Regions from separate parts of the Paraclostridium sordellii genome, predicted to be linked through region 2. Evidence: riboswitches for the same ligand, from Rfam matches in the RefSeq annotation. Region 2 holds a riboswitch; the other holds the start of a gene.
The links. Region 2 has a riboswitch for lysine ahead of nhaC (Na+/H+ antiporter NhaC). Riboswitches for the same ligand answer to the same signal wherever they lie in the genome.

Region 1: it holds a riboswitch for lysine, as region 2 does, so the genes downstream of both, ATCC9714_RS01785 (amino acid permease) here and nhaC (Na+/H+ antiporter NhaC) in region 2, are expected to answer to the same signal.

Annotation. Positions count from the first base shown of each region.
Region 1 is NZ_LN679998.1:353,942-370,172, forward strand. Features, by position in the region: gene ATCC9714_RS01740 (MATE family efflux transporter) at 1-560, shown strand, start outside; gene rpsD (30S ribosomal protein S4) at 1,016-1,615, shown strand; gene ATCC9714_RS01750 (helix-turn-helix transcriptional regulator) at 2,231-2,881, shown strand; gene ATCC9714_RS01755 (sensor domain-containing diguanylate cyclase) at 2,901-4,046, shown strand; gene ATCC9714_RS01760 (hypothetical protein) at 4,108-4,248, shown strand; gene ATCC9714_RS01765 (L-lactate dehydrogenase) at 4,375-5,328, shown strand; gene ATCC9714_RS01770 (Cof-type HAD-IIB family hydrolase) at 5,378-6,205, opposite strand; gene hdcA (histidine decarboxylase, pyruvoyl type) at 6,498-7,460, shown strand; gene ATCC9714_RS01780 (basic amino acid/polyamine antiporter) at 7,556-9,034, shown strand; gene ATCC9714_RS01785 (amino acid permease) at 9,504-10,976, opposite strand; lysine riboswitch at 11,121-11,291, opposite strand; gene ATCC9714_RS01790 (PocR ligand-binding domain-containing protein) at 11,807-12,853, shown strand; gene ATCC9714_RS01795 (glycerol dehydrogenase) at 13,042-14,178, shown strand; gene dhaK (dihydroxyacetone kinase subunit DhaK) at 14,181-15,938, shown strand; gene ATCC9714_RS01805 (nitrite/sulfite reductase domain-containing protein) at 16,204-16,231, shown strand, end outside.
Region 2 is NZ_LN679998.1:1,245,091-1,261,321, forward strand. Features, by position in the region: gene ATCC9714_RS06020 (hypothetical protein) at 16-510, shown strand; gene pdaA (delta-lactam-biosynthetic de-N-acetylase) at 539-1,405, opposite strand; gene ATCC9714_RS06030 (hypothetical protein) at 1,538-2,032, shown strand; gene ATCC9714_RS06035 (pyridoxamine kinase) at 2,065-2,883, opposite strand; gene ATCC9714_RS06040 (calcium/sodium antiporter) at 3,058-4,011, shown strand; gene ATCC9714_RS06045 (double-cubane-cluster-containing anaerobic reductase) at 4,128-5,282, shown strand; gene ATCC9714_RS06050 (acyl-CoA dehydratase activase) at 5,296-6,054, shown strand; gene nhaC (Na+/H+ antiporter NhaC) at 6,081-7,505, opposite strand; lysine riboswitch at 7,624-7,795, opposite strand; gene ATCC9714_RS06060 (peroxiredoxin) at 7,914-9,680, opposite strand; gene ATCC9714_RS06065 (hypothetical protein) at 9,830-10,159, shown strand; gene ATCC9714_RS06070 (protein phosphatase 2C domain-containing protein) at 10,229-11,017, shown strand; gene ATCC9714_RS06075 (UbiD family decarboxylase) at 11,142-12,527, shown strand; gene ATCC9714_RS06080 (tetratricopeptide repeat protein) at 12,645-14,030, shown strand; gene ATCC9714_RS06085 (WG repeat-containing protein) at 14,140-15,108, shown strand; gene ATCC9714_RS06090 (CidA/LrgA family protein) at 15,235-15,597, shown strand; gene ATCC9714_RS06095 (LrgB family protein) at 15,602-16,231, shown strand, end outside.

The DNA.
Region 1 (16,231 bases), 890 kb from region 2:
CTATAACTTCAATCATGCTTGTATTTTTTATGCCCGTCTTTGGAATTAGCCAAGGATCTCAACCAATTATAGGTTTTAACTATGGGAAAAAGCAATATGATAGAGTAAAAAAGACCTTCAATATATCATTAGTATATGGAATAGTTATATTAACGGTAGGCTGGGTAGTAATAAATATATGGCCAAGTATATTAGTTAAAGCATTTAATAGTGATAAAGATTTAGTTTCAGTAACTATAAATGGACTGAAAAAGTATTCATTAATGATGCCATTGGTACCTATATCTATACTAGGGTCAAATTATATACAATCTGTAGGTAAAGCTAAAAAAGCAATAATTTTAGGTCTACTTAGACAAGTGATAATACTAATTCCTGTGACTATAATATTATCTAAATTAATTGGATTAGATGGAGTTTGGTATGCTCAACCAGTATCGGATTTTATTGCTATAGTTATAACATGGATAATTGTTGTCAAAGAAATGAGATCATATAAAGTTTACAATAAAGATTTACAATCAAAGTTTGAAGTTGAAGCATATAAGTTGCATAAATAGATCTTTATAAAATAAAAGTAGGTACAGTATTTTACTGTACCTACTTTTATTTAGCAAACAATTATATTACTAAATATATTTGTAGATATAAATAAAAAAATGAAAATGATAGTTATTTTCATTTACAAAATAATTTTTCCATGATATAATAAATTTAGAAAGAGAAATCACTGAGTTTCTCTCGACATTTAGAGTGTACCTGAATCCTAAAACTTTTCAGCACGCAAACTTAAAGTATTAAGGATTTAAATTGCCAAATAATTACACTAATCTAAATAATTTACACTTAACTTAATCCTAAAATATTGAAAAACTTATTCGAAAAAGTCACGATTTTACTCGTGGCTTTTTTTATTGATAATGAAAGTCATTTACTTTTACAAAAAAATATGATATATTATATTCAGGCTTAAAGTTATCGCGGCAAATTTCTGATTTTATAGGAGATGATAATTATGGCAAAAATGATGGGACCTAGATTTAAACAATGTAGAAGACTAGGATTAAATGTATGTGGACATCCAAAAGCGATGGACAGAGCAACTAGAGGTACGTCTAGAGCAGACAAAAAACTTTCACCTTATGGTATGCAATTATTAGAAAAACAAAGATTAAAAGCTTACTATGGAGTATTAGAAAAACAATTTTCTAACTATGTGAAAAAAGCTATGAAGTCTGGTGAAGCAACAGGTACAGCTTTGGTTCAGCTACTAGAGTGTAGACTTGATAATTTAGTTTATAGATTAGGTTTAGCAAGTTCTATAAGACAAGCTCGTCAAATGGTTGTTCATGGACATATATTAGTAGATGGGAAAAAAGTAGATAGACCTTCTTATGGAGTTTCAGTAGGAGAAGTTATATCGTTAAGAGAAAAATCTCAGAAAAATACTATGTTTAAAGATAGTTTTCAACAAAATGCTAATAGCCAATATTCTTACTTAAGTAAGAATTTAGAAAACTTCTCAGGAACTCTTACAAAAGTACCTGAAAGAATGGAAGTTCCAATAGAAATAAATGATATTCTAGTTGTAGAATATTACTCTAAGCTTAAATAAAAAATAAGGTTTTTAGGCTAAAATAATTCAAAAGTGTAGGCAAATTAATGCCTACACTTTTTTATTTTTAAAATTAAACAAAAAATCTGATATAATATCCAATTGAAATATTATTAAAATGGGTGAATTTTCCTTTTTACGACAAAATAAGACGTTAGGTGTCCTAAATTAAGATTATTATTAAATATCATAATAGTGATTTTATGCACTTAAACGTTTAATCTAGATATTTAGGGGTTATATAAATTGTTTGTGGATGATAATTTGAGAATGTTGGAGAATCGGACAAAAGATGTGCAAAGATTAAGGTGTTATATATGGTTAAGTTTAGAAATCGATTAGATTAAATAAATTAATTTTGGATAACAATGTGGGACAACAGATATAAAAATAAATCTTAATTAACCTTAAAGAAATACTTCAACAATACCATTTAATTTAAGAAAAAGGTAATTTGGAAAATTATATTAATTTGGTAATTATAAGTCATTTAGATTTTAGAAGAATATCATAGGCTTAAATACAGGTATTAACTTTAATTTTAAGTTATATAAATGGTAACTAATAAAAAATAATTGATAAAGTAACACTTAAAAATAAGAAGGAGAACATTGTATGAGGTTAATAGAATTATTTTTTTTGCTATTAAAAAGTGATCGACTATCAACACGAGAAATTGCACAACACTTTAATGTATCTGTAAAAACTATTCAAAGGGATTTAGACAAACTTACAGTATTAGGAATTCCAGTAATTATTCATCGAGGCATAAATGGTGGAGTTGAAATAGAAAAAACATATAGTTTAAAAAAAGGTGTACTTAACAATAATGAATTCAATTTTGCTATGTTAGCTTTATATATAGGAAATCATCTAGTTAAAAATGATATATTTGAAAACTTAATAAAAAAGATTTTGTTAGTAAGTGGGGAAAAAGCTAAATCTGAAATTAAAGATTTTGAAAAATACATAGTATTAGATATTACTGATAAAAAACTAGACTTAGAAAGTAATCTTCATAGCGAAATTATATATTGTATAAAGTATAAAAAGGTTATAGAAGTGTATATTGACTCAAATGTTTATATGGTAAATCCAATTAAGTATGTATTAAAAGATAATGGATTACATTTATATGCCAAACTAGATGATAGATTTATACTTATACCAATAAATAAGATAAAAACTATAAATGTAAAAGATCAGGTATTTAATGAAGAGTTTACAGATTATATTAATAATAAAGCAAATATAGAAATACTATGAAATTATTGGGGAGAAAATTATGGATAAGTGGATTTATGATTTGGACAAAGTGAATGTTCCTATATGGGTAAAATATAAAGATGAAATACTTTTTTTTAATAGTAGTTTTAAGATAACTTTTGACTTAGATTCTGATTTTATAAAAAATATAGGTAGTAATATAGAATTAAATTGGGTATTAAGGTTAATAGAAAGTACAAGTGTAGGATATTATGGACCTATAAGTTTATTTGGAATAAATTACAATAAGTTATTAATTCCAATTACTGATGATTTTGTTATTGGAATTTTAATTCCTACAATAGATATTGAGAAATGTAAAAACGCATCATGTATGTTCAATTTACTTATTGATAGCATTCCAGAAATTATCTTTTGTAAAGATAAAAACCTTAAATATACAATAATCAATGAAGAATGTAAAAAATTTTACTTTGAAAGAGGAATATATGAAGTTATAGGAAAAAATGATCTAGAATTTAATTTAGATAAAGGTTTTATAAACGCTTGTAATAAAACTGACAAATTAGTTATTAATGAAAGAAAATCTTTTTATATAGAAGAAAAGGTACCTATACCTAAAAGTGATAATTTTGCAATTTACCAAACTATAAAAACTCCGATAATAGACAAACAAGGGAATATACATGGTCTTATAGGATCAGTAAGAGATATAACAAAAAGTAAACTTATTGAAGAAAGATTAAGAGATTTAAGTTATAAAGATATACTTACAGGATTATACAATAGAACTTATTTCGAAGAGAAGATATCTGAAATAAAAAAGAATGATAACTTTAGTATAGGAGTTGTAATAGGTGATATAGATGGACTTAAAAAAGTAAATGACACTTTTGGGCATATAGAAGGAGACAATTTTATAAAGTCAATTGCAAATATATTAAAAGAAACTTGTGGAGATAAAGGAATTGTATTTAGATGGGGAGGAGATGAATTTATATCATTACTTATTGATGGAGATGAAGATGATTGTAAAAAATATGTAGATGAAGTTAACTTAGTTTGTAAAAATAGATATTATAAAAATTTAAAAGTAAGCATATCTCAAGGATATTCTATATTTAATGAAAAAAGTAATATAGATAAGGTATTAAGGGAAGCAGATTTTATGTTATATAAAGACAAGAAGGAGCCGGCTAAATAAAAATTTAGGCGGTTTTGTTTTATTAGATTTTTTAGAATATGAAGTCATAGGGGAGATACTGATGGAAAATTTAGATGAAGTTATAAAAGAATTGCAGTATATATTAGGCGAACTATATTATAAGCATGGAATAGAAAAAGAAGTAGTATTACTTAGTCAATTATTGGATAAATTAATTTACTTAAAAATGAAAAAAATATAATTAAGATATAATAACTACAAAAAAATACAATATTCTACAAAAATAAAATGAAAAAGTGATTTTTATAAAATATAAATGTTATAATTTATTATAAAGAAAAAGCAATTATCATCAGGAGGTAGAAATATGGCATTAAAATCAAGAAAAATTGCAATCATAGGAACAGGATTAGTTGGTTCGAGTTGTGGATTTGCGTTAGTTAACCAATGTGTTTGTGATGAATTACTAATGATTGATATAAATGAAGAAAAAGCTAAAGGAGAAGCTTGGGATTTAGTACATGGTGTGGAATATATGTCTCAAAGAACAAAAGTAAGACAAGCTAAATTTGAAGATTGTAAAGATGTAGATATTATAATCTTTACAGCTGGAGCAGCTCCAAAGCCAGGACAAACTAGATTAGATACACTAGGTGTGAGTGCAGCTATATGTGATTCAGTAGTAAAGGAAGTTATGAAATCTGGATTTAATGGAATATTCGTAATAGCTTCAAATCCAGTAGATATAATAGCATATCATATATGGAAATTATCAGGACTACCTAAAAATAAAGTAATAGGAACAGGTACAACTATTGATTCTGCAAGATTAAAGAATTTCTTATCACAACATTTAGATGGAATTGATCCAAGATCTATACATGCATACTCTATGGGTGAACATGGAGATTCACAAATGGTACCTTGGTCAAATGTAAATGTAGCAGGTAAATCTCTATTAAAAATATTAGATGAAAATGAAAAGCTTAAGTCAGAGATGGATTTAGATGAATTAGTAGAAAAAACTGCAAAAGCAGGTTGGGAAGTTTACAATAGAAAAGGTACTACTTATTATGGTATTGCAGCTGCTGTCGTAGGTATAATAAAATCTATATTTAGTGACGAGAAGAAAATACTTCCAGTTTCATCTTTGCTTGAAGGAGAATATGGAGAGACTAATATATATACAGGAGTTCCAACTATAATAGGTAAAGATGGAGCAGAAAAAGTTTTTGAAATTGATATGACAGATGAAGAAGAAGCTAAATTTAAAAAATCAAATGATGTTTTAAGAGAATTTGCAAAAACTATAGGATATTAATATTTAAAATAAAAAAACACATTGAAAGATTTTCTTTCAATGTGTTTTTTTATTTTAATACAAACTTTTCTATAGCCTTAGCAACTCCTGAATCTGTATTTGGTGCTGTTATATACTGAGCTGATTTTTTTACTTTATCAATTGCATTTCCCATAGCAACTCCAATTCCTGCATATTCAATCATTGATAAGTCATTTTCGCTATCACCTATACACATAATTTCATCTCTTTTTAAATTGAAATATTTAGCAAGCTGGGATACGGCTTCTCCTTTAGAACTTCCTTTTTTCATAATCTCAAAATTATCATCCCAAGAAGATACTATTTCAAGTTCGGGATTCAATTTTTTTAACTCATTTTTAGCTTGTATTAATTTTTCTATATTATGTTTTTCTAAACAAACACCTTTTAAAAGTTCATTTGGATACATATTAAAAGCTTCATCTATACTATTTATAACTTTAAATTTAATCTTTTCATCATCTTTTAGACGGTTATTTAGAACTTTATAAATATGATCCTCTGGCAGTTCATCGGTTGATACAATTCCAAAGTTCGCAGTTAAATAAGAAAACAATCCATATTTTTTTGATGTACTTAGAAAATCTTTAACTTCATTAGGTGTTAAAGGATTGTTATAAATAACCTCACCATTACTTCCACCAATAAAAGCTCCATTAGATGCTATTATTGGTGTCTTTAACCCAATATCATCTGAGTATAATTTAGCACAGTTATAAACTCTTCCAGTAGTTATAGCAACATGAACCCCTTGGGAAACAGCCTTTTTAATAGCAGATTTATTTTCTTCAGATATATTTTGTTGGTCCATTAAAAGTGTACCATCCATATCTATACATATTAATTTTATAGCCATATTTTACGCCTTCTTTCAAATGATTTTAAACAAAATTTTCTTTAAATTTATTATAATACCTATAAAAAAATAAGTTAAATAGAAATAATACATGATTATAATAGGAAAATTTTATTATATATAATAAAGCGTATTATATAAATATATAATGTAATAATGTACAAGTATATGTAAATTTAGCAAATTTCTAAATATAAAGAAATAAACGTTTTCTGTTTTTCGTTTTTGAGCAAGGGTATATGTCCTTATGTACAGATGATTTACTGTACACAACTTTTAGGAGGTGCTTGAAATGAATAAGAATTTAGAGTCACAAAGGAATCAAACTATAGGGGTTGGACCTAGGAAGGTAAGAAAAGTAAGAGCGGCTAAAGTAGATAAAACAGCTATAAGTCCATATAATCGTTATTGTGATGGATACGGAATGCCAGGAGCTTATGGAAACGGATATGTTTCAGTTCTTACAGTTTCTGTTGGAACAGTAAAAAAAACAGACGATTTCCTATTAGATGGAATAGTTTCATATGATAGAGCGGAGATAAATGATGCATATGTTGGTCAAATAAACATGCTTACAGCTTCATCTTTTTGTGGGATAGCAGGACAAATATGGGGGTATGATTTAGCAACACATCTTAATATAGCAAATGAAGAAGAAAAACCATTATTTGATGTTGAACAATTTGATGGAACACCACTTCATGTATATGATGCAAAACCTTTATTAGAAGCAGGCATTGAATTATTTGGTACAGAAAAAAATAGACGTTTCCCAACAGTACCAGGAGCTCATGTAATATGTGCAAATAAAAGTGTTACATCTTATAGACCAAAAGAAAATAGACCTTTAACAGAAGGAGAAGCTTACGGAGTTTGGTCATTTATAGCAATTTCATTATCAAACGACAGAGATAATTGTGCGGATTTATTTATAGAGGATGCGGGACTTTGGACAAAAAATGATAGTGAAGAAGATTTAAGAAAATTCTTAGAAAAACATAGAAAAGCAGTTGCTTGGTCAGTTAAAGAGTGCGGTAGAGATTCACATGTAGTATTTGACAGAACTTATGTAGGATTTGCATATACAATAATGAAACCGGGTGAAATAGGAAATGCATTAACTTGTGCACCATATGTAACTTTAGCAAGAGATGCAGTGCCTGAAAGCGGATTCTCAAGTTTAAATCAATTAACACTTAATGATTGGCTAGATGAAATGGACTTTAAACCATTAACAGAATGTACTCAAAAATAATTATTTTTAAGTACATTTTGTTAAGAGTTTAAATAGCAAAATGCACTTAAAGCTAGTAATTTTCATAAAACTTAATGAAATTTAGGAGGGCTATTATGAGCGATAAAAGTAGCAGTAGTAAAGCGAAAGATAATAGCACTAAAAAGCTTGGTGTAGTTGCTCTAGCAGGCGTAGTAATAAGTGCTATGCTAGGTGGTGGGGTTTATAATCTACCACAAAATATGGCTCAACATGCATCTGCCGGTGCAATATTAATTGCATGGATAATAACTGGTTTTGGTATGTGGTTTATTGCAAATACATTTAGAGTGCTTGCAGCAGCCAGACCAGATGTAACAACTGGTATATATGCTTATGGAGAGTTAGGATTTGGTAAATTTACAGGGTTTCTAATGGCGTGGGGGTACTGGATATGTAACTCTTTTGCTAATGTAGGGTATGCAGTACTATTAATGGATTCACTTAACTATTTCTTCCCATCATATTTTACAGGAGGGAATAACTGGTTATCTATTGTTTGTGGATCGATTGTACTATGGATTATTTATTTTGCAGTTTTATCAGGAGTTAAACAAGCTGCATTTTTAAATGTAATAGGAACAATTGGTAAATTAGTTCCACTGGCTATATTTATATTAGTATTAGCTATATCATTTAAAGTTTCACTTTTCTTTACAGACTTCTGGGGATTAAAAACAGTTGTATCAGTACATGATAGTGCTCTAGGTGGATTATTGCCTCAGGTTAAGAGTACTATGCTTGTAACCTTATGGGTATTTACAGGTATAGAAGGGGCAGTTGTTGTATCTGGTAGAGCTAAGTCACAAAAAGATGTTGGTAAAGCCACATTTTTAGGGTTCTTAATTTGTCTTTTATTATATACAGCACTTTCATTATTACCACTTGGTGTAGTTCCTCAAGGAACTGTATCAAAAATGGCGCCTCCATCAACTGCTGCAGTTTTAATGACTGTAATGGGTAAATGGGGTAGCATAATAATGAATATAGGTGTAATTATAGCAATTTTAAGTTCTTGGCTTATATGGACAGTTATGTTGTCAGAACTACCATACGCAGCAGCTAAAGGAGGAACATTCCCTAAAGTATTTACAAAAGAAAATAAAAATGAAGCACCATCATTTTCATTGCTTGCATCAACCATTGTAATGCAAATAATATTAATATGTGTTCACTTTACAGGAAATGCTTGGAATATGATGTTAAGTATAACAAGTGTTATGGCACTACCTTGTTATATTGCTTCAACTTTATATCTATATAAAATATCTTCAAAAGATGATACTTATCCTAAAAAAATATTTGCAAGTCGTACTTATGCATATGTAACTGCTATAATTGGTACTATCTATGGATTGTGGTTATTATACGCAGCAGGACTTGAATATTTATTAATATCACTTGTTATTTATGCGATAGGTATCCCGGTATTTAAAAAAGCAAGAAGAGAAACAGAACCAAATAAACCTGAATTTACTAAGATAGAAAGATATGTTGCTATAGGGCTAATAGTGCTTGGAATAGTAGGTTTAATATATTTATTTAAATTTATGTAATTTAAATAAAATAAAAAATAGGGATTAGATTAATCTAATCCCTATTTTTTATTTACGAAAAATTAACAGTTATTCAAGGTGATTCTATTTAATATTATTTATTATATTTAAATACTGAAAAATTTTAAGAATTTTATTGAAAATACATTTTAATATGAAGGTAAATAGACTAAAAATGAGTCAAATTACTAAATACACTTTAAAATGAGAAAATATTTTATATAGAAAAATTTGTACAAATACAGTAAGGATTAAATGGAGATTTAAATACTATCCTTTTAACCTTTTAAGCAATTATCTAATTATATCTAAAGCAAGTTCTCCGATTATTACCCCTAAAGCAACAATTAATATTTCTTTAATCATATATATCACCTCATAAATTTAATATGAACTAATATGTCCTTAAAATAAAAAATATATACACAATAAAAAAGCATTACTATAAGTTTATAGTAATGCTTTTTTATTAATTGAGCTCTGATATTGAGTTTTCAATATTTTTAAAATCTTTTTTACAATCATCATTATATGTTAAATCAACATCATCTAAAGAAATTACTTTTGTTTTATGTTTTATTTTATATCCTATATATAAAGCAAAGAATAATGGAATTCCAATATAAGAAGCTATTAAACTATGCCAGTCAACTCCATGTTCAGTTATGCAAGAATAACCTTGACCAAGTATAATAACAAAGCACATTAGAAGTGCTAATATTGGACCAAATGGATACCATTTAGCTTTAAACTTTAATTCAGATAAACTATGACCTTGATGAATATATGCTTTTCTAAATCTATAATGGCAAATTGCTATGCCTACCCATGCTATAAATCCTGCAAGACCAGATGCAGCAACTAACCAAACATAAACAGTACTTTCTGCAAATACTCCAGTTAAGAAGCAAGCAGATGCAACGATAGTAGTTAAAATTAAAGCATTTACAGGAACACCTCTTTTGTTAGTTCTTGCAAATATTTTAGGAGCAAGACCTTCTGTAGCCATTGAATGAAGCATTCTTGTTGATGCATACATACCAGAGTTACCAGCTGATAAAACAGATGTCAATATAACAGCATTCATTAAAGATGCAGCCCCAGCGATACCTGCTTTTGCAAACACCATAGTAAATGGACTTTCAGAAACTCCAGCTTTAGTAAATGGTATTATAGCACCTAGAACAATTATAGTTCCAAGATAGAATATTAAAATTCTCCAAAATATTGATTTAATAGCTTTTGGAATAGTTTTTTCTGGGTGTTCACTTTCTCCAGCAGCAACTCCAATAAGTTCTGTACCTTGGAATGAGAAACCAGCAACTAAAAATATAGCAAATATAGATTTAATTCCACCGTGAAATGGGCCATCACCTATAAAGTAATTATGGAAACCTATATCATCAGAACCCATAATACCAAATATCATTAAAACCCCAATTACTAAAAATATTATAACCGTTACAACTTTAATTCCGGCAAACCAATACTCAGACTCGCCATAGGCTTTTGCAGATAAGAAGTTTAAACCTACTATTATAATTAAAAATAATATACTCCAATAAAATCCAGGAATACTAGGGAACCAGTATTTCATTATTAAAGAGCCAGCTACCATTTCTGCTGCTATTGTTATAGCCCAGTTGTACCAATAGTTCCAACCAAGAGCAAAACCTAAAGCTGGATCTATAAATTTCGTTGCATAAGAACTAAATGAACCTGATATAGGCATGAAAGTTGCCATTTCACCTAAACTAGTTATTAGGAAGTAAACCATAATACCAATTAGTCCATAAGCGACTAGTGCACCCCCTGGACCTGCTTGATGAAGAGTATCTCCCATAGCAAGAAATATACCTGTTCCTATCGAACCTCCTAAAGCAATCATATTTAAATGTCTTGCTTTTAACCCTCTTTTCAATTCGTGATTCTGTTCACTCATTTAAATTATCCTCCTCATGGTGTCAATTATAAATAAGTAACTAAGATAATAAAATTTTTAACAATAAAAAAATCATGAGACTATATCTCATGATTTTATACGAAAAATGTTATACTAAAAAGTATGAACGTACCGTACGTTTTCATTGAAAATAGCTCTCCACAAAAATGTGACAGTCTTATATATATTTTATATAAGCCCAGCAAATAGTATTAAAGCCATTAACTATTCACTTCGGCGAAAATTCCTTTCTTATTACTTCAACGAGCTTACCTCCATAATAGTACTCTTAAGTTTCGCGCCTCTATCTCAGTTATCTACTTGTTGTATTATATTATAAATAAAAATTTAAATAAGTCAATATTAAAATTTATAGTTCAAAAGTTAATTATTTTCAGATATTTAATAATAACTAAATTAAATGAATAGAATTAAGGTACTTTATCGGTCTAAAATATATAATTGAATTGTACATATTATGTTGATTTATATTAGGAATACTACCATTTAATAATTGATTAATTCAATCTAAGTGCTGTTGTTCTTTTTGAGCTAGTTGACTAAATAAATTTTTAAATTCAGAATCAGAAGCTTTTTGTAAATAATTATTATATTTTTACACATAAATCTTCATCACTTTTCTCACACTCAAGTAATAATCCTTCTTTAGTGGTCAAATTTAATATAAAATATGTAGTTTATTAATGAAATAGTCATCAGATATAAATAAAAATGTTTATTAATATAGCTTTTTTACTTCATATAAAACTATATATGTTAAAATTATTATGTAATTAATATTAGAAAACTACTTTTAAAGGAGCATAAAAGTGAGAAATGAAAACCTAAGCTTAAATAAGATAATAGATTTCAGCAAGTGGGATAATTTACAGGATTATTTATCATTGGTTACTAATATGGCAATAGTAGTTGTTGACTATAAAGGTAATCCACTAACAAAGCATAGCGGTTGCCATAAATTTTGTGAGATAGTAAGAGGTAATTCAAACTTAGCAAAGCACTGTAAAAAATGTGATTCAAGAGGTGGATTAGAAGCAGTTCGTTTAAATAAACCATATATATATTTATGTCATTATAATATTGTCGATGTAGCTATACCTATAATTATAAATGAACAGTATATTGGGGCAATTATGGCTGGGCAAGTAAAGCTATCTAATGCTAATGATTTTGATAATTTAGAGCAAATACTTAATATAGGCAATAGAGCAAATGAAGTTGAAGGATTGTCATATGAATTGAAAAAGTATTATGATGATTTACCTATATTATCATATGAGCAAGTAAGTGATATTTCAAATATGTTATTTTATCTAGCTAAGTATATAATAGAAGAAGCTTTAGATAAAAATTTAATTTTAGATATGTGTGAAAGAGTTGTAAGTGATGAAAGATCAAGAAGTAAAGAAGTTTTTGATGGATATGGCTTAAATAATATTAGAAATATACAAAAAGAAATGTCTAATGCAATTATAAATAGTTGTATAAGCGAAATAAATAACAAAGAAAGTAAGGAGTCCCTAGTAAGTAAGACTTTAAAACCAGCTATAGAATATATACATAATAATAAAAGTGAAAATTTATCTATGGAAAAGATGGCTCAGTTATGTCATGTTAGTACAAGTTATTTCAGTCGGCTATTTTCAAAAGAATTAGGAGAAAATTTTTCAACGTATATTTCAAAGCTTAAGATAAAGTGGGCCAAAAACCTTTTAAAAGAAACTGATATGCATATAAATGAAATAAGCGAAGAACTAGGATTTAGTGAAGCTGGATATTTTATAAAAATATTTAAAAAGTATGAGGGAGTAACACCATCTTTATATAGAAAACACTATAAAGATAAGACAAAATAGTAATTTTATGTTGTTAAAAAAATTACGAAAAGTAGATAATTTACAACTTTAGAATTTTACATCAAAAAATTACGGTTTAAAATCGTAATTTATTAACATCTAAATCCAATGTAATTTTGTGAAAACGATATTATAATAAGTGTAAACAAAAAATAATAGCGTTTGCAAAATTCAAAGGAGAGATTAAGATGAGAAAAGCATTTATATGTCCTACAAAATATGTACAAGGGCAAGATGAATTATTAAACTTAGGTTATTTTGTAAAAGTATTTGGAAATTCAGCGTTACTAATTGCTCATAAGGACGATATACAACGTGTTAAAGATAAATTAGATTCAACTTCAAAAAAATTTGATATAACTTTTGTAGAAAGTAATTTTAAAGGAGAATGTTCAAGAGAAGAAGTTGCTAGATTACAAGAATTAGCTAAGAATAATAAATGTTCATGTACTATAGGACTTGGTGGAGGAAAAGCAATAGATACTGCTAAGTGTGTTGCACAAGGTGATAATTTAATAATAGTACCGACAATAGCTGCAACAGATGCACCAACAAGTCATTCAGCAGTATTATATACTCCAGAAGGTGAGTTTGATGATTATGCATATTTCAAACAAAGTCCAAGTGTAGTTTTAGTTGATACAACTGTTATAGCTAAAGCACCTACTAGATTTTTAGTTTCAGGTATGGGAGATGCACTTTCAACATATTTTGAAGCTAGAGCTACATCAAGTTCATTTACAAAAGTAAATGCAGGATTACCTTGCGGAGTTAGAGAAGAAATGTGTGAACCGGCTATAGGAACTAATGCATCGTTAGCACTAGCTAAATTATGTTATGAAAATCTATTAAAAGATGGAGTAAAGGCTAAACAATCATGTGAATGTAATGTAGTTACTCAAGCATTAGAAAATATAATAGAAACAAATATACTTTTATCTGGATTAGGATTTGAAAGTGGAGGACTTGCAGCAGCACATGCAATACATGATGGATTAACTATGCTAGAGGGAACACATAAATACTTCCACGGAGAAAAAGTTGCATTTGGGACAATAGCTCAGCTAGTTTTAGAAAATGCACCTACAGAAGAGCTAAATCAAGTACTAGATTTTTGCTTAGAAATAGGATTACCAGTGTGTTTAGAAGATATAGGGGTAGATAGTATAACAGAAGAAGAAGCTTTAGCGGTTGCACAAAAAGCTTGTATACCAGAAGAATCAATTTATTCTATGCCATTCCCTATAGAAATTGAATCTGTAGCTGCATGTATAATAACAGCTGATAAAATAGGAAGAGAATATAAAAACAACAGAGGTATGTAACTATGAAAAAGATAATAAATAAACCAGAAAATGTAGTTATGGAAATGTGTAATGGTATAGCTATGGCACATCCAGAACTTGAATTTATAAAAAAATATAAGATAATAAAGAGAAAAAATATAGATAAAAACAAAGTAAGTCTAATAAGTGGTGGTGGAAGTGGACATGAGCCAGCTCATGCAGGATTTGTAGGAAAAGGTATGTTAGATGCTGCTGTTTGTGGAGATGTATTTGCTTCACCATCTCAAATACAAGTATATCAATCTATAAAGTCTACTGCTAGTGATAAAGGAACTTTGCTTATAATAAAAAATTATAGCGGAGATATGATGAACTTTAAAAATGCAGCTTATCTAGCTAGTGAAGATGGAATAAAAGTAGATTATGTAAGAGTAGAAGATGATATAGCTGTTGAAGATAGTTTATATACAGTAGGTAGACGTGGTGTGGCAGGAACTGTATTTGTTCACAAAATTGCTGGGGCAGCGGCAGAACTTGGAAAATCTTTAGAAGATGTAAAATCAATAGCACAAAAAGCGGCAGATAATGTTAGAAGTTTAGGTTTTGCACTTACATCATGTACGGTACCTGCAAAAGGAACTCCTACTTTTGAACTAGGAGAAGATGAGATTGAATTTGGAGTAGGAATACATGGTGAACCGGGAATAAGAAGAGAAAAAATGGCATCAGCAGATGACCTAGCAAAAAAAATGGTTGATGCTATTTTAAAAGATATGAATATAGTTGGAAATAATGAAGAAGTTGCAATACTTATAAATGGATTTGGGGGAACTCCTCTACAAGAACTATATCTATTAAATAACTCTGTATATCGTGAATTAAGTAAGAAGAATATAAAAATTAATAGAGCTTTCGTTGGAAATTATATGACTAGTATAGATATGGAAGGAGCATCTATATCTATACTAAAATTAGATGATGAATTAAAAAATTTATTATCTCAAGTTAGTGACACTCCAGCGTTTAAAGTATCTGGACCTGTAGAAAGCGTTGAGTATGTTGATATATATGAAGATAATAAATGCACTGAAAATGCTACTTTTGAAGTTGAAACTAATATTGATTTTTCTAAAATTGAAAATAATATATTAACATTAGACAATATGATTTATATAGTAGATAAGATGAGTGAAGTAATAATAAAAAATGAAGTTCCATTTTGTGAATTAGATGCACATGCTGGAGATGGAGATTTCGGTATGAGTGTGGCAAAAGGATTTAAACAATTAAAAAGGGAATGGAAAGAAATAACTTCAAATGAGAAATTAAGTATAGGAGAATTCTTAAATGATTGTTCTATGATAATTATGGAACATTGTGGAGGAGCTTCAGGACCTATATGGGGATCTGCATTTAGATCAGCAGGAAAAAGTATTGGGAATAAAAAAGAAATCAATGTTAAAGATTTTGCTGATATGATGAAAGCGTCAGTTAAAGGAATTCAATCTACAGGAGAAAGATCTTTTGGAAGAGGAGCAGTAGTAGGAGATAAAACATTAGTAGATGCTTTAGTTCCATGTGCAAATTCATGGGAAACTTCAGCTAAGAATAATGATAGCTTTAAAGAAGCTTTTGTAAAAGGTGCAAAAGAAGCTGTAAAAGGAGCTAAATCAACAGAACATATAGTTGCAAGAATGGGACGTGCAGGAACAGTTGGAGAAAGAAGTTTAGGATATCCAGATGCTGGAGCATATGGTATAGGAGTAATTTTTACTGAAATTGCTAATTGTATAAAATAATAAATTAATATAAATCAATAAAAAAGCTTAATCTATTCAAGATTAAGCTTTTTTATTGATTTATATTAATAGAATAATTTAAAATATATTATCTATTACTTTAAAATTAAATCGCTAGTGGTTATATCTATTATTTATAATATAAAATAAGTAATAGATAATAAAAAGTAAATAAAAAAATAATAAGTCTATAACGTAGGTTACATATTTTAAAAAAAATATTGGTTATAATATATTTAGAATAAACATGAAAGGGAAATTTTATATGAGTAATTATGGGAACTTGCAAAAAA
Region 2 (16,231 bases):
CTTAGGAGGGCAAGGATGTTAATCGATGCTATTGCAGTTAAAACAAAAAAAAGTGATGTAAGAAAAATCGAAAGAGATAAGGTACCCTTAATGAGCAAAGTAGTTCAATTAAATCCTAGGATAAAAAATTCAACACTACAGTATATAGAGTATAAAGTTGTAAGATATAATATATCATTAAAATTTAAAGGAAAAAGCTTATTTAAACAGGATATATGTAATAATGAGGTTATAATGTTAGTTAATACTTATACAGGGTTTTCTGAGTCTATAACTAAACTACCTCAAACTTCAAGAATAAATATATCAAAAAAAATTATAAAAAAATCCTGTATAAATGAATGTGAAATGCTTGAGATTATGAAGGATGAAATTTTAAGACTCTTTAGAAAAAATATAATTAATAAAAAAGGGCATATACACGATATAAAAGTTATAGATATTAAGAGTATATATAAACCTTATTGGATAGGTACATACAATGGAAAATCAGTAGTATTAGAAGCTTAAAAAAGCAGATATAAAATTATATCTGCTTTTATTTATTATCTAATATTTGAGTTTTAGATTTATCGCTAGTTTTTTTATTTGTAAGATAATCTAAACTTTTTAGTGTATAACCTTCTTTTTTCCAATGAGTAATTACCTCATCTAAAATTTCTGTATTTGTAGTAGAATTAGGATGTAATAATACTATAGCACCAGGGTGTGTCCTAGAAAAAATCTTTTCTTTTGCTTCTTCATGTGATGGTTGTTTATCCTCATACCAATCTACATATGCAAAACTCCAAAATATAGTATTGTATCCTAAATCTTGAGTATATTTTAGGCTAAGCTCACTGAATTTACCCATAGGAGGTCTAAAAAATTTTGGCATATCTTTACCGGTAATTTCTTTATAAGATTCTTCAACTGAATTTATTTCTTCTTTAAATTTTTCAAAGTCAGTTATACTAGCCATTGAAGGATGCCTCTTTGAATGGTTACAAACTAGATGACCTTCATCCACCATTCTTTTTACCATATCTGGATTGGTTTTTAAATAATGATCAACAACGAAGAAAGCTGCTGGAACCTTGTGTTTTTTTAGAGTATCTAATAGCTTTTCTGTATTACCACTTTCATAACCTGCATCAAAGGTTAGATATATTACCTTCTCCTTTGGATCTCCAACATAATATGCACCGTACTTATTAAAAAAAGATGCTTCTTTTATTGGAGTAGGTTGTTTACCATCATTTCTAGGATTAAAATACCAATTGTATTCTTTAGTTTGAGAATTAGGATTAAAAATTTGAGTTTTTAATTTATTGAAAATTCCAAATTCTCCACTAATTAAAAATCCAGCTAGTACAAAAATTGTGATAATAAAAAAAGAATTTTTTATATTTGTATTATTATTCATATAATCACCTCTATAATAAGCATTTAAATATATTTTTTACAGTTTTTATAAATATAACCTAAGAAAATATAGGATATAAAAGTTTATTTAAAGGAAGAATATATATGAATAAAACATTGAAAGGAGACAAACATGAAAAAGCTCATATTAATTTTTTTTATTGTTATTATAATTTTGAATATAAATATATATGGCTTTTGTAATGATGAAAATATTAATAATAAGTTAAATAAGTTTATTAATAATGAAATTGATTCAAAATATATATTATCTTATTTAGATTGTAATTATTCAAATATTGAAAATAGAAAGATGAAAAAAATAATATTAAACAAATTTATATTATATAATGAAAAATGTATAAACGATTATCAAAAAAGTTTTGATGATGTATATATAAATAATGTTAAAAATCTTCAAACTAAACAAAATTTAAAATCAGAATTAAATATGTTAAATAATAAAATTAAATACAATGAAATACAAATTCATAAGTTTAAATTTATAGATAATAAACCAGAATTATTAAATAAAGTTAAACAATTGTATTTAAGTGGATATAAAATAATTATAAAAGACAATAAATTTAAGTTGAAAGTTAATTATAAACTTTTAAATAATACTTAATAAAATAAAGAACTCATATTTATATGAGTTCTTTATTTTATTAAATCTGATAAAAACATTTCAAACATTACACCATCATTTCTATCCGTTTCAAATTGCGATGTATATAAAACTGTTTTATGAATAAAGCTACTAGCTTTAATAATACTATATTTTAACGATTCACCATTAAGCAATAAGCCTGTAAGTATAGAGGTAAATATATCTCCTGTTCCGCTATAAGATATATTATTAAACTCAGCAGAGGTAAAGTAAAACTCATCTAAATCTTTATCAAATGCTAGGTTATGAATTTTATCATCTATAATTATACCTGTTATGATTACCTTTGATGGACCTAGAGTTGAAACATCTCTTGCTAGAGATAAAAGCTCTTCTTTTTTTAGATTTGTATTAGTATAGTCTTTATCTGTTAAAATAAGTGCTTCAGTTAAGTTTGGTGTAACTATATTAGCATTTTTAACTAAATTTTTAATTTTTGTACACATTTCATTGTTAAAAACAGGATATAAACTACCATCATCACCCATAACCGGATCAATGACAACTAATGTACTTTTATTTTTTTTTATAAAGTCAGATACTATATCTATTTGTTCAATTGATCCTAAAAAACCACTATATATACAGTCAAATTCTATATTTAATTCATTCCAATTGTCTTTATAATCATTCATCAGATTAGTTAAATCAAAAAACGAATAATTAGGATAGCCTGTTTGAGCAGATAATATAGCTGTTGGAAAAGGACAGCATTGAATTTTCAAAGCTGATAAAATAGGAATAGCAACTGTCAAAGAACATCTGCCAATTCCTGATAAGTCATGAATAGCAGCCACTTTTTTTATCATATTAAAAACTCCTTTAAAATTAATTATAATTATATATTACTATGAAAAAAAACAAATTAATATATTAATAAGTAAAAAAACAAATTGTATTAGTACAATTTTAGATAAAGACTTGTAAATAAAATTTAATATATATGGATAAAATAAATGTAAAAGCAAAAAAGGAGAAACAATATGAGCTACATATTACTTATAATTGGATTTATAATACTTATTAAATCAGCAGACTTTTTTGTAAACGGGGCATCTTCTATTGCTAAAGCATTAAGAATACCAACCATAATTATAGGTCTTACAATAGTTGCGTTTGGAACCAGTGCTCCTGAAGCAGCAGTTAGTGTTACAGCTGCTTTAAAAGGAAACAATGATATTGCAATAGCTAATGTAGTTGGATCTAATATTTTTAACCTGCTGGCTGTTATAGGTATTGCATCAATGATAAAGCCTGTTAAGGTTCAAAAAACTACTATTTTAAAAGAATTTCCATTTATACTTTTATCATCATTAGTTTTATTAATATTATCTCATGATACTAAATTTCAAGGATATAGTAACAATGAATTAACAAAATCAGATGGACTTATGTTATTGGCTCTATTTTCTATATTTATGTACTACTTACTAGAGATGGCTATAACATCAAAAGAAGATATGCAAGTAGAACAAGGAAGTAAAAAAGCATCTATTCCAAAGAGCTTAATGATTAGTTTATTAGGTATAATAGGAATTATATTTGGAGGACAAGTTGTAGTAGATAGTGCAAGTAATATAGCATTATCAATAGGAATGAGTGAAAATCTAGTAGGACTTACTATCGTATCTATTGGAACTTCTTTACCAGAGTTAGTAACTAGTGTAGTTGCAGCAAAAAAAGGAGAAAGCGATATAGCTATGGGAAATGTTGTAGGGTCTAATATCTTTAATATTTTATTTGTACTTGGAATATCGGCATTTATAAATCCAATATCAGTACATCCTATAGTATTTGTAGATATGTTCATTATGTTTATAATTTCTATAATTGCATATATATTTGCAACTACAAAGAGAGAAGTTAATAAATTTGAAGGCCTTTTAATGGTATTGATTTATATTTCTTACATGGTATTTATAATAATTAGACAATAGTATATAGTAAAAACCTATATATATATTTAAAGTTATAGGTTTTTACTATTGTACATAAAAAGGGCCCCTATGTTAAAATTGCATTGTAAATCATTATAATTATTGGGGGAGACAATATGATATCATTACCAGAAAAGTTTGAAGAATTCAGTGAAGCTAGAAGAAATGGATTTATAAAAGCTAAAGAATTAAAAGAGAGTGGTAAAAAATTAGTAGGGGTATTTTGTGCATTTACGCCAGTTGAGATTCCAATGGCAGCTAAAGCTGTTACGGTAGGTGTTTGTGGAGTTAGTGAAGAGCCAATTCCAGAAGCTGAAAAAATATTACCGAGAAATCTTTGTCCACTTATAAAATCAAGTTTTGGACATGCTATAACAGATACATGTCCATATTTTTATTTTTCAGATTTGCTAATAGGAGAAACAACATGCGATGGAAAGAAAAAAATGTACGAAGAGCTAGAGAAAATTAAAGACCTACATTTAATGCAACTTCCAAATAGTAAAAATGGAAAATATGCTTATGAGCTTTGGAAAAATGAAATTATTGAACTGAAAAATGATATAGAAAAAAGATTTAATGTAGAAATAACAGAAGAAGATTTAAAAGAAGCAATTAGAGATAAAAATGAAGAGAGAAAGTTATTAAAAGAATTTTACGAATTAGGAAAATTAGTACCACCACCAATGAATGGTTTTGAAATGCATCAAGTTTTATATAATTCTGGATTTAAATTTGATAGAGATGAATTAAAAGATAGTATAAGAGATATGATTAAATCTATAAAAGAAAAATATGAAAATGGAGAGAGACCAGTAAGTGAAGATAAACCAAGAATTTTAATTACAGGATGTCCAATTGGTGGGGTAAGTGAAAAAATCGTAAAAACATTAGAAGAAAGTGGAGCTGTTGTAGTTGCTTATGAGCTTTGTGGAGGTATTAGATCAAATGATGAACTTGTAGATGAAAACAATCCAGACCCAATTGACGCTATAGCTAAAAAATACATAAATATAGCTTGCTCATGTATGTCTAATAATGATGGAAGAATCGAACTTTTAGATAGATTAATAGATGAGTATAAAGTAGATGGAGTAATTGATGTTATTTTACAAGCTTGTCATACGTTTAATGTGGAAAGTTACAGAATTAAGAAATTTGTAAATGATGTTAAACATAAACCTTATATGGCTATTGAAACAGATTATTCAAAATCTGATACAGAACAATTAAGAACTAGATTCGAGGCATTTATAGAAATGATAGATTAATTAGGGGGATTTTATGTATAGTATAGGTATAGACTCTGGATCAGTTGCAACTAAAGGTGTATTATTTGATGGAGAGAATATAGTAAAAAAAATAATAATACCAACAGGATGGAGTCCTAAAATTGCTTCAAAGGAAGTTTATGAGAATTTAATCACAGGTATAGATAAAGAAAATGTAAAAAAAATTGTTGGGACTGGATATGGAAGAGTTAGTATGGATTTTGTTGATAAAAAAGTAACTGAAATAACATGCCATGCAAAGGGTGTCCATTTTTTAAATAGGAATGTAAGAACTATAATAGATATAGGTGGGCAGGATAGTAAAGTTATAAATCTGGATAATGAAGGAAATGTATCTAATTTTATAATGAATGATAAATGTGCAGCAGGTACAGGAAGATTTTTACAAGTAACTTCTAACTTACTAGGTACAGATGTTGACAGCATAGATAATTTGGCAAATGGAGCAAAGCCACAGGTAATATCAAGTATGTGTACTGTTTTTGCAGAATCAGAGATTATAAGTTTATTAGCAAAAGATATATCAAAAGAATCTATAGCAGCTGGTATTTTACAATCAATTGCAAATAGGTCTGAATCAATGTTATCTAGAATAGATATAGTAGATAAAGTTGCTTTTACAGGTGGAGTTGCAAAAAGTAAAATACTTGTAAAAATGTTAGAAGAAAATTTAAAAAAAGATATATATATATATGATGATACGCAAATAATAGGAGCTTTAGGGGCTGCAATTGTAGGATATAAAAAATAAAGGATGGCTTAGCCACCCTTTATTTTTTATGCAATAGATTCTTCTGTTTTAACTGGTTTTTCATCTGATAATTTAGTGATGCCAAATCCTGTAGCAGCTAGTGTTAAAGAAACTAAAGGACATAATAGATTGAAAAATGCAAATGGTAAAAATGCAAATGAATTTATAGCAAGTGTAGCACTCATATAAGCTCCACATGTATTCCAAGGTATAAGTGGAGATGTAATAGTTGCACTATCTTCTAATGCTCTAGATAGATTTTCAGGACAAAGTCCTTGTTTTTTGAAAGCTTCTCTATACATACTTCCTGGCATTACTATTGCTAAGTATTGATCTGCAACAGCTAGATTGGTTCCTATACAAGTAAATATTGTAGCAGCTACTAAACCAAAAGTTCCTTTTGCAAATTTAAGAATAGCATTGGCTAGAGCTTCTAGCATACCTGTTTTTTCAAGAATACCACCTGTAGCTAGTGCACATAACATAAGCGAAACTGTTCCTAGCATACTGTTTAGACCACCTCTAGTTAATAGTTCATCAACAAAAGCCATTCCACTGTGAGATGTATATCCAACCTGAGCAACTTCTAAAACTTCTTTAAATGAAGCTCCTTGGAAAAATACTGCAACAAACCCACCTAGTAATGTACCTATTATAAGACCTGGAATAGCTGGTACTTTAAGTATTACCATTAAGATAACTGCAGCAGGTATAAGTAGTAAAAATGGAGATAATGTATTATAACTAGCAGCTAGAGCTTGTTGTATTTGAGTTATTTGACTGTTATCTATAGTTTGACCTGCATATTTAAATCCTATAAATCCGTATATAATTAAAGCTATTAAATATGCTGGTATTGTTGAATAAAGCATATGTTTTATATGAGTAAATAAATTAGTTCCAGCCATAGCAGGAGCTAAGTTTGTTGTATCAGAAAGTGGAGACATTTTATCACCAAAATAGGCACCTGATATTATTGCACCAGCTATTATTTCCTTAGGAATGCCAAGAGCACTACCTATACCTAAAAGGGCTATACCTATAGTACCGGCTGTAGTCCAAGAAGAACCAGTAGAAATTGATACTATTGAACATATTAGTGTTGTAGCAACTAGGAAAATTCCAGGTGATAATATATTTAGTCCCCAATAAATCATGCTAGGAACAACACCAGATATTATCCATGTTCCAATAAGCATACCAACTATCAATAAAATTATAATAGCCTGCATCGTTGAACTTATAGTAGATAAAATTCCTTCCTCTAATTCTTTCCATGTAAAACCTAATTTAAAAACTGCTATAAATCCTGTAAATATACCACCTAGTGCAAGGGGGATATGAGCAGATACTCCCAATTTTGTTAGTGAAATACATAATATGAAAATCAGAAATCCTATACATAAAATAGAATCTCCCAGTGAAGCTTGTTTTTTTTCTCTTTTTACCATAATAACCTCCAATAATTTATAAGAATATAACAATGAATGGAGTATGAGTAATAAAAAAAGTCTAGAAGGTATAGAGATACTTCTAGACTTGAAATTACAAATTAATATAATAACTTAATCTAAAGATAGCTCTTCACATAAGTGACAGTGTTATACATATTATGCATAACCCCAACATATAAACTTTAAGCATAGTTTATATATTTCGGCATTATTACCTTTCCTATTACGTCATAAGCGCTTTGACCTCGATAATAGTACTATTTAATAATGCAACCTCTACCATTAGTTATATTCTGTTTTGTAATATACATTATAGCATAATATTAATAAAAGTAAAGGTGAATTTTAAAAAATTAAAATTTTCTTAAAATAAAAAATAGTCTATCAAATTTGATAGACTATTTTTTATTTTAAGAAACCAGGACCGTACGTATCTTCAATTTCTTGTCTTAATTTATTTGGATCATTAATACCCTCATTCATAGCTCTTGCAAGTATATTAGCTCTATCATATGGAGCCATCCAAGAGAACATACCACCTAAGCAGTTATCTATTACATATTGTCCTTTTATATATATAGAAAGTATATCATCATAGGACATTGCAAATTCTCCTTCTCTTTCTAAATAAGGAGCTTGAGCATCTCTATCAAATTTATAAGTATAACCATTTTTATTTATAAAATCTTTTCTAAGTTGATCATATGATTTTGTAATTGTAGCACCTAACCTACCATAAAAAGGAATTCCTAGTAAAATTTTTTGAGATGGCATTCCTGCAGCTATTAAGTTTCTAACCATAGCATCTGCACTATAGCCTGGAATAGATAGATTAGAATCATATAAGTTTGAATGATGCTTTTTAGCATTAGGTCCTGTTTCTCCAGCTGTAAAGTCATAGCTCATCAAATTAAAGTAATCAATTAAAGGTGCTATATTATCAATTTCTACGCTTTGATTTATATAGGCCTTATCTCCAGTACCTGCAACACTTAGCCATTTATCATAACCTATTACATCTCTAATTGCAGTCAATAATAAAGTAAAGTTTTCCCTATCTTCAGGTCTTGATTTTATTCCGGCAGCACTAGTTGCTGGATATTCCCAGTCAATATCAATTCCATCTAAATTATATTCCTTAATAAGAGCATTAACTTCTCTTGCAAAATTATATCTAGAGGATGGTGTTAGGGCAGCATCTGAGAATCCATCCTGTCCCCAGCCGCCAATAGCTACTATAACCCTTAAATCGGGATTATCTTGTCTAAGAGCTAATAATTGACGCAAATATCTAGGCGTTGGTATGAATAGTGTCCCATCAGATTTTATTTCTGCAAATGCATATATAACAAAATCAAGTAAAAAAGCATCTACACTTGAAGGATCGCCAAGAACATATGTTCCAACTAATCTATTTATATCTGGACAATTAGGGTTTTGTGGAACATAATCTTCTGGAGAATTTATTTGAGGTCTTGATTTAGCAGTTAACTTCTTTTTATTTATAGATTTATTACTTTTTATTCCTAAGTTTTTATCAGGAACAAAACAAAGATACCAATCTATGCATTCCTTATCTTTTTCGCAACTAGAAATTCTTTGTTTTAATTCTTTGTAAGTTTTAGGTGGAGGTAATATAACAGGCATACCTGGTAACCAATCTGCTGGAGTAACAACTTTTTGTTCATCCGATGTTTGAAGAGCATCTATTATTCTTACTATTTCAGGAATATTTCGACCGGTAGTTAAAGGATAATATAAAATAGTTCTTAGAATTTGGTTAGGGTCGATTATAAATACAGATCTAACTGTTGAAGAATCACTCATAGGCTCAGAAATCATACCGTATAGTTGTGAAATTTCCATCTTTCTATCATCTATTATAGGAAATGGTATTTCAACACCTGTATTTCTATAGATATTATAAACCCATGCCAAATGAGAGCTATTACTATCAACACTAAGGCCTATTAACTCCGTATTTCTTTTTTGAAAATTTGAATAGTATTTAGCGAAACATAAAAATTCTGTAGTACATACTGGTGTAAAGTCACCTGGATGAGAAAATAATACAACCCATTTTCCTTTATAATCGGATAATTTTATAGGGCCAAAGGTTGTATTAGCACTAAAGTTAGGGGCTTTAGTACCTAAACTAGGAAGACATGGCAATTAAATCACTCCTTTTAAAGTTAGTCTTAATTTAATTTATTAATTAAGTTAAATTAATGTTACTAATAAGAATTGCTATTTTAATACAAATTTGGTATATTTATTATATGAGAATATATGTATGATTTGTTGTTATTAGGAGGCGAAAGATGAAAAATAGCCGAAAAACTAAAAAAATGCCAAGATTTATGAAGACATTTTCAGACATTTCAAGAATATTTGTTTTATCATCTGCAATATCCGTAAGTATTACTAGTATTTTATTAATAATTAACTCAGTAACTGGGGTATTCATAGGATTTAGATATTATATTATGTTAGCTTTAGGAATGATTATTATGTTGACTCCATGTTGGATTTTATGTGATTGTAAAAGAATCTTTGGAAGACAGCCACGTAGAGTTATTAAAAGCAAAAGTGTTAGAAATAAAAGGACTTCGAGAAGTAAAGAACCTATTAGACGAAGAAAAATATCATAAAAAGTACAGCGTATGCTGTGCTTTTTTTTTATTATAAACAATATAATAAATATGGGATGGGGGGATAATATGAACTTTGAAATTTTTTATGAAAGTGTAACTGGATATAAAAATAAAGCTAAAAATAAGGAGTCACAAGATTTTTTAAAATATAAAAAATTAGATAAAGGCATTATTTGTTCAATTGGAGATGGACATGGAATTAATAGGTGTATGTATAGTCAAAAAGGATCAGAACTTGCTTGTAGTGCATTTATGGATGTAATAGAAGACTTATATGAAAATATTAAAAATGATAGTGAAGAAATTCAAGTGGATAGGGTTAAAAGTATGATAGAAAATAAATCAATACAAAGAAAAATTCAAGATACTTGGAGAGATTATGCAAAAAATCACTTCATAAAACATATTCCAAATGTTTACAATATTGATTATATACTTTATGGGACTACTCTTATAGGAGTTTTAATAACAAATAAAATGAAATTGTATATGCAAATCGGAGATGGAAATATATTAGAAGTTTCAAAAGATATAGAGATTATAGAATATAATAAAAAAAATAAAGTAAGAGGAGTCTTAAATTCAATGTATTTAGATGATGCATACTTATATATTGATATAAAATTTGATATTTTAGAAAATGAAGATTTAAAATCAGTGGTTTTATTTTCAGATGGATTTACAAATAGTTTTGGAAGTTTAATTAATTTAAGTGAGAGTATATCAAATACTATTGAAGGATATAAAAAAAGTGTATTTTCAAGATATAATTTAAAAAAACAATATAAAAATTACTTAGAGTATTTGACTTTAAATAAAAGCAAAGATGATATTACTATAGCGTTTATATTTTAAACAACATTATCTAAAATGTTGTTTTTTTGAGTTGAATTACAAAATATGGTTAATACTCTTTTTATATGTTATAATAAATCGTAAAACATTTATATTACTGTTTAAGAAAGGTAAGATAATGATTATGAAGGATTTTTTTATAAAAATAGTAGAATTTGTAGATAAACACAATAAAGTTATAGTAAAAACAGCTCTTGTGATTTTAGGTGTTATCTTATTGAGTTTGACTATATTTTTTAGTGCTAATAGTTTTAGTGTAAGTAGTGAAAGTAACAAACTTGTAGATTATATTGAAAAAAGAAACTATGGCGAAGCAACATCTTATTATAATAAAGTCAAAGAGGAATTTTCTGAAAGTAAGATGGATAGGTTTAGTAAGAGTTTATCTAAAAAAATTAATAAAATACTTGTTAATTACGGAGATAGATATATAAAAGGAGAAATAGGCAAAGACTATTTTATATCACTTATAAACATAATAAATGAATTAGACACAGTATATATAGATGCAAGCAATATAATAGATCAAGCTAAAAGAGTAAATGATTTATACTTACAAGAAAAAATAAGTTACAAAACAGCTATGGGGTATATACAAGCAGTATCAACCCTTAAGATATCTAAAAATGAAATTTATGTTTATGCAAAAAAAATTGATGTAATAGAGGACTCTAGAAAAGTATATAATTTAGGAGTTAAAGATCAAGAAAAGAAAATGTATAAAGAAGCAATTTCAAATTATGATAAAGTTATGTCAGAAGATAAAAAGTATTATGATTTAGCTCAAGATAAAAAAGAAGAATGTATAAAGGATATGTATGATTATTATATAGAAAAAGCAAATACAGAAAATGAAAACGGAAATTATCAACAAGCTTTAGAATATATAGACTACTTAAAACAATATTACTTAGATGATGATTATTTAAATGAATTATCAAGTAAATATGAGAAAAATTTAAAAATGTATTCTATGACTAATGATGAAATAGTGGCATTAATATCTAAAAAAAGTGGAATGGACAAAGCTGATATAATAACAAACATATTCCAACAAATGGTTAATGGAAGTAAATATTACTATGTTGAAACTTTTGTCAATAAAGACAGAGTAGATGAATTTTTAATTAATCCTAGAAATAAAAAAGTATATTCTTATTTAGATGAGAAAAAAACTTATAACAATAATTATAGTGATGGTTATTGGAGAGCGACAAAAGATGGAAGTGTAGAATTTACTATAAGCAAAAATACTGCAATTAGCATTCTAGAGAAAAAATTAAAAGAACATAGTGAAAAATATAAATACGTTACAATTGAAGAAAAAAATAATGCATTAAAATATATCGAAAATAAAGAACAATTAGATAAATTTATAGGAAAAAACAATGATATTTACTATTATGCTGTTGTAAATAGAGGATTTTTTAAATCAAAAGAAGTATATTTAATAAATCCATATACTAAACAAATATATAAAGTTTCAGAAGATAAAATTAGCAAGATTTAATAAAAGCGTGAGTAATACGCTTTTATTTTTTTTTATAAAAATTTAGTAAAAAATGTATAATTTTGACTAAATTAATTTAATATGGTATTCTATAGTACATAAGAAATTAATGAAAGGGTGATTATTATTTTAAAGTTAAATATAAAAAATGATATAAAAAGTTTACATAAAAAGATAATCGATATAGCTCTTATAAGTGAAGATAGTAACGACATTACCTTTTTTAATATAGATGATGAAGAAATACATGAAACTTTAAAAACTTTAAAAAAGACCTATGTAACATCAAATAGCAAAGATGAAACTATACTTAACTTAAAGCACAAAACAAAAAAACAAATTAAAGATACTAGAACATTAAAACTTGAGTCATACAAGAAATTTAATGAAGCTTTAAATATGATTGATAGAGACTTTATAACAAGTGCTACAGAAATAATAGATGAGGCTTTAGAATTAAATCCAAAAGATGTTGATATACTAAATTTAAAAGGATTATTAAAATTTTTAAAATGTAACTTTGATGAATCTTTTGAAAGTTTCTATAAGAGCACATGTTACGATAATAATGAACTAGCTCAGAAATATGTAAAGATTTTAACATCTGAAGAGTTTGGAATATTTTTAAGCAGATATAATCATGCTATTAGATTTATAAATAATGATTTAAATCAAGAAAGTATACAAATTCTTGAAAATATAGTTAATGAAGAGCCGGAACTTATAGAGCCATATTTAGTTTTACATTTAATATATGAAAAATTAGGAAACAATGAAAAAGCAAATGAATATTTAGGTGCATTGAGGAAAGTTGATAAAGATAATCCTTTATTTGAAAAAGAAGCAAGTATTCAACCAGTCAAAGAAAATGAAGAAACAGTATCACCTAAAAAAGCTAAGAGTCATAAAACACTATATGCATTAATTGTAGTTTTAGTAATTGTAGCTGGAGCATTATACTTAAATAATAAAAAACAATTAGATAAGCTTTCTAACCAAATTACTAAAAAGGATGAACAAATAGATAAAACTAATAAAAAGCTAGATAAAACAAAAAATGAATTAAATAAAGCTAAAGATGAAAAGAAAAAAGAAGAATCTCAAGATAATACGGAAGTCATAGTTGGAGATGAAGAAGATTTATTTAATAAAGCTATGGATTTAAAGCAAGAAGGAGATAACCAAGAAGCTATAAAATATTTAGAGTTAGTTGTATCAAATGGTAAAACTAAAAAATATGTTTCAGAAGCTATTTATCAATTAGCTTTACTAAATGAAAATGAAAAAAATAATGAAGAAGCTATAAAATATTATAAAAAATATATAAATACTTATAAACCTTCTGACAATTATTATGATGATAGTTATTATAATTTAGGAATGCTTTATTATAAAGAAGGGGATTTAGAAGAAGCTCAACAAGTATTTTATAGTTTAAGGGCCGAAGATCCAGATAGTATGTACAATAATTCACAAGTAGAAGATATATTAAAAGAAAGATAAAAGAGCGGATACGCTCTTTTTTTTATTAAAATTTTTAAAAATAGTATATGAAATTAAATTTTATAATATTAATTATTAATATAGGTATTATTTTTTTAAGGAGGTAAAAATGACAAATAAAAAATTATTTCTTCCTATATTAAAAGATGGCAAATATGGTTTCATAAACAATAAAAATGAAATAGTAATAAAACCAAAATTTAAATATGTTTCAGAAAGATTTAAAGATGGATATTGTGTTGTTACATATATAAAAAGAATAAGAAAGTCTGTAAAATGGGTTTTTGGATACATAGATGAATATGGATATAACAATATATTTCTACACTTAGATAGTGCTTCAGATTTTAGCGAAGGTTTATCTAAGATTAAAATTAATGGAAAGTATGGATTTTTAGATTTGAATTTAGATGAAAGCATAAAGCCTAAATATGAAGGGGCATCTAACTTTAGTGAAGGTATGTCGGGGGTGAAGATAAATAAAAAATGGGGATTTATAAACAGGAATGGAGATATGATTATAAAACCTTCTTTTAGTTATGTAAATAAATTCAAGGAAGGGATAGCTTTAGTTGAAAGTAAAAATAAATATGGATATATAGATAAAAGTGGAGAATTTATAATAAAACCTAAATATGATATAGCAAATGATTTTTCAGAAGGAATAGCAGGAATAAAAATCGATGATAAGTGGGGATATATAGATAAAAACGGAGATAATATTATAGATTTTAAATATGATAGAGCAAAATCATTTAGTGAAGGGTTAGCACCTGTATGTATAAATGATAAGTGGGGATATATTAATACATTAGGAGAAATGGTAATAGAACCTATATTTGATTATGCATGTGAATTTTCTGATGGATTGGCAAGGTTTAATATAGGATCAGATTCCTTATCAAGAGGAATGTGTATACCAAAAGGAGGATTATGGGGTTTTTTGAATAAAGAAGGAAAAATTAAAATATTGCCAACTTTGAAAGCGGTTTCGGATTTTGAAAATGGATATGCACAGATAATTGAAGGAGATAACAATAACTATATAGATAAAAATGGAGAAATTTTAATAAATTAAGCCAAAAACATGTGAAAATTAAGTTTGAAAAAATAAAGATATAGTAGTAATATATATAAGGAAGTTATAGGGAGTTAAAAAATCTCCCTTTAATTTTGCAAAAAAATAAGTTTAGGAGAAGGATAAATGAAATTATTAAGACAGCTAGCCTTAATTCTTATAATATGGGCTATAGGAGAGTACATCAGCTCGTTTTTAAGCCATATAATTATTATACCTGGAAGTATAATAGGTATGATTTTATTATTTGTACTGTTAAAAATTAAAGTTGTAAAAGTGGAATCTATAGAAGAACTTAGCAATTTCTTTTTAGACAATATGGCCATATTCTTCGTTCCAGCGGGAGTATCACTAATAAAGTCTTTAGGATTAATAGGTTCAAATGTAATTGTACTTGCAGCAACTATATTAATTAGTACTACTTTAGTTATGGTTGTAACAGCTATAATAGTTGAGAAAATGATAGAAATAAAAAGTAAGAGAGGTTAATAACATGTATAATGTATTACAAACACCAGTATTTGGAATTGTAGTTACTATATTATTTTTTAATTTAGGATTATATATTCAAAAGAAAACGAAATTAGCTATATTCAATCCACTATTAATAGCTATTTTAGCGATAATTGTATTTTTAAAAATATGTAATATACCATATGAAAGTTATAAATCAGGTGGAGATACAATAAACTTTTTCTTAGCACCAGTTACTATTGTACTTGCACTACCTTTATATAAACAATATAATTTATTAAAAAAACATTTTTATGAAATTATAGTTGGAATAACATCAGGAGTAGTAGTTTCATTTATAAGTATAATAATTATAAGTAAACTAACTAATTCTGATAAATTAATAATGAACTCATTATTAGGTAAATCTATTACTACACCTATGGGAATTTCGCTAACATCTACATTAGGCGGTATTGAATCCGTAACAATAGTAGCGATTATATTAACAGGAATTATAGGTGGAATGATAGCAACTCCTGTTTTTAAATTTATAAATACAAAGCATCCTGTATCAAAAGGTATAGCATTAGGAACAGCATCACATGCATTAGGAACTACAAAAGCTCTTGAGTTAGGAGAAATTGAGGGTGCAATGAGTGGTTTAGCA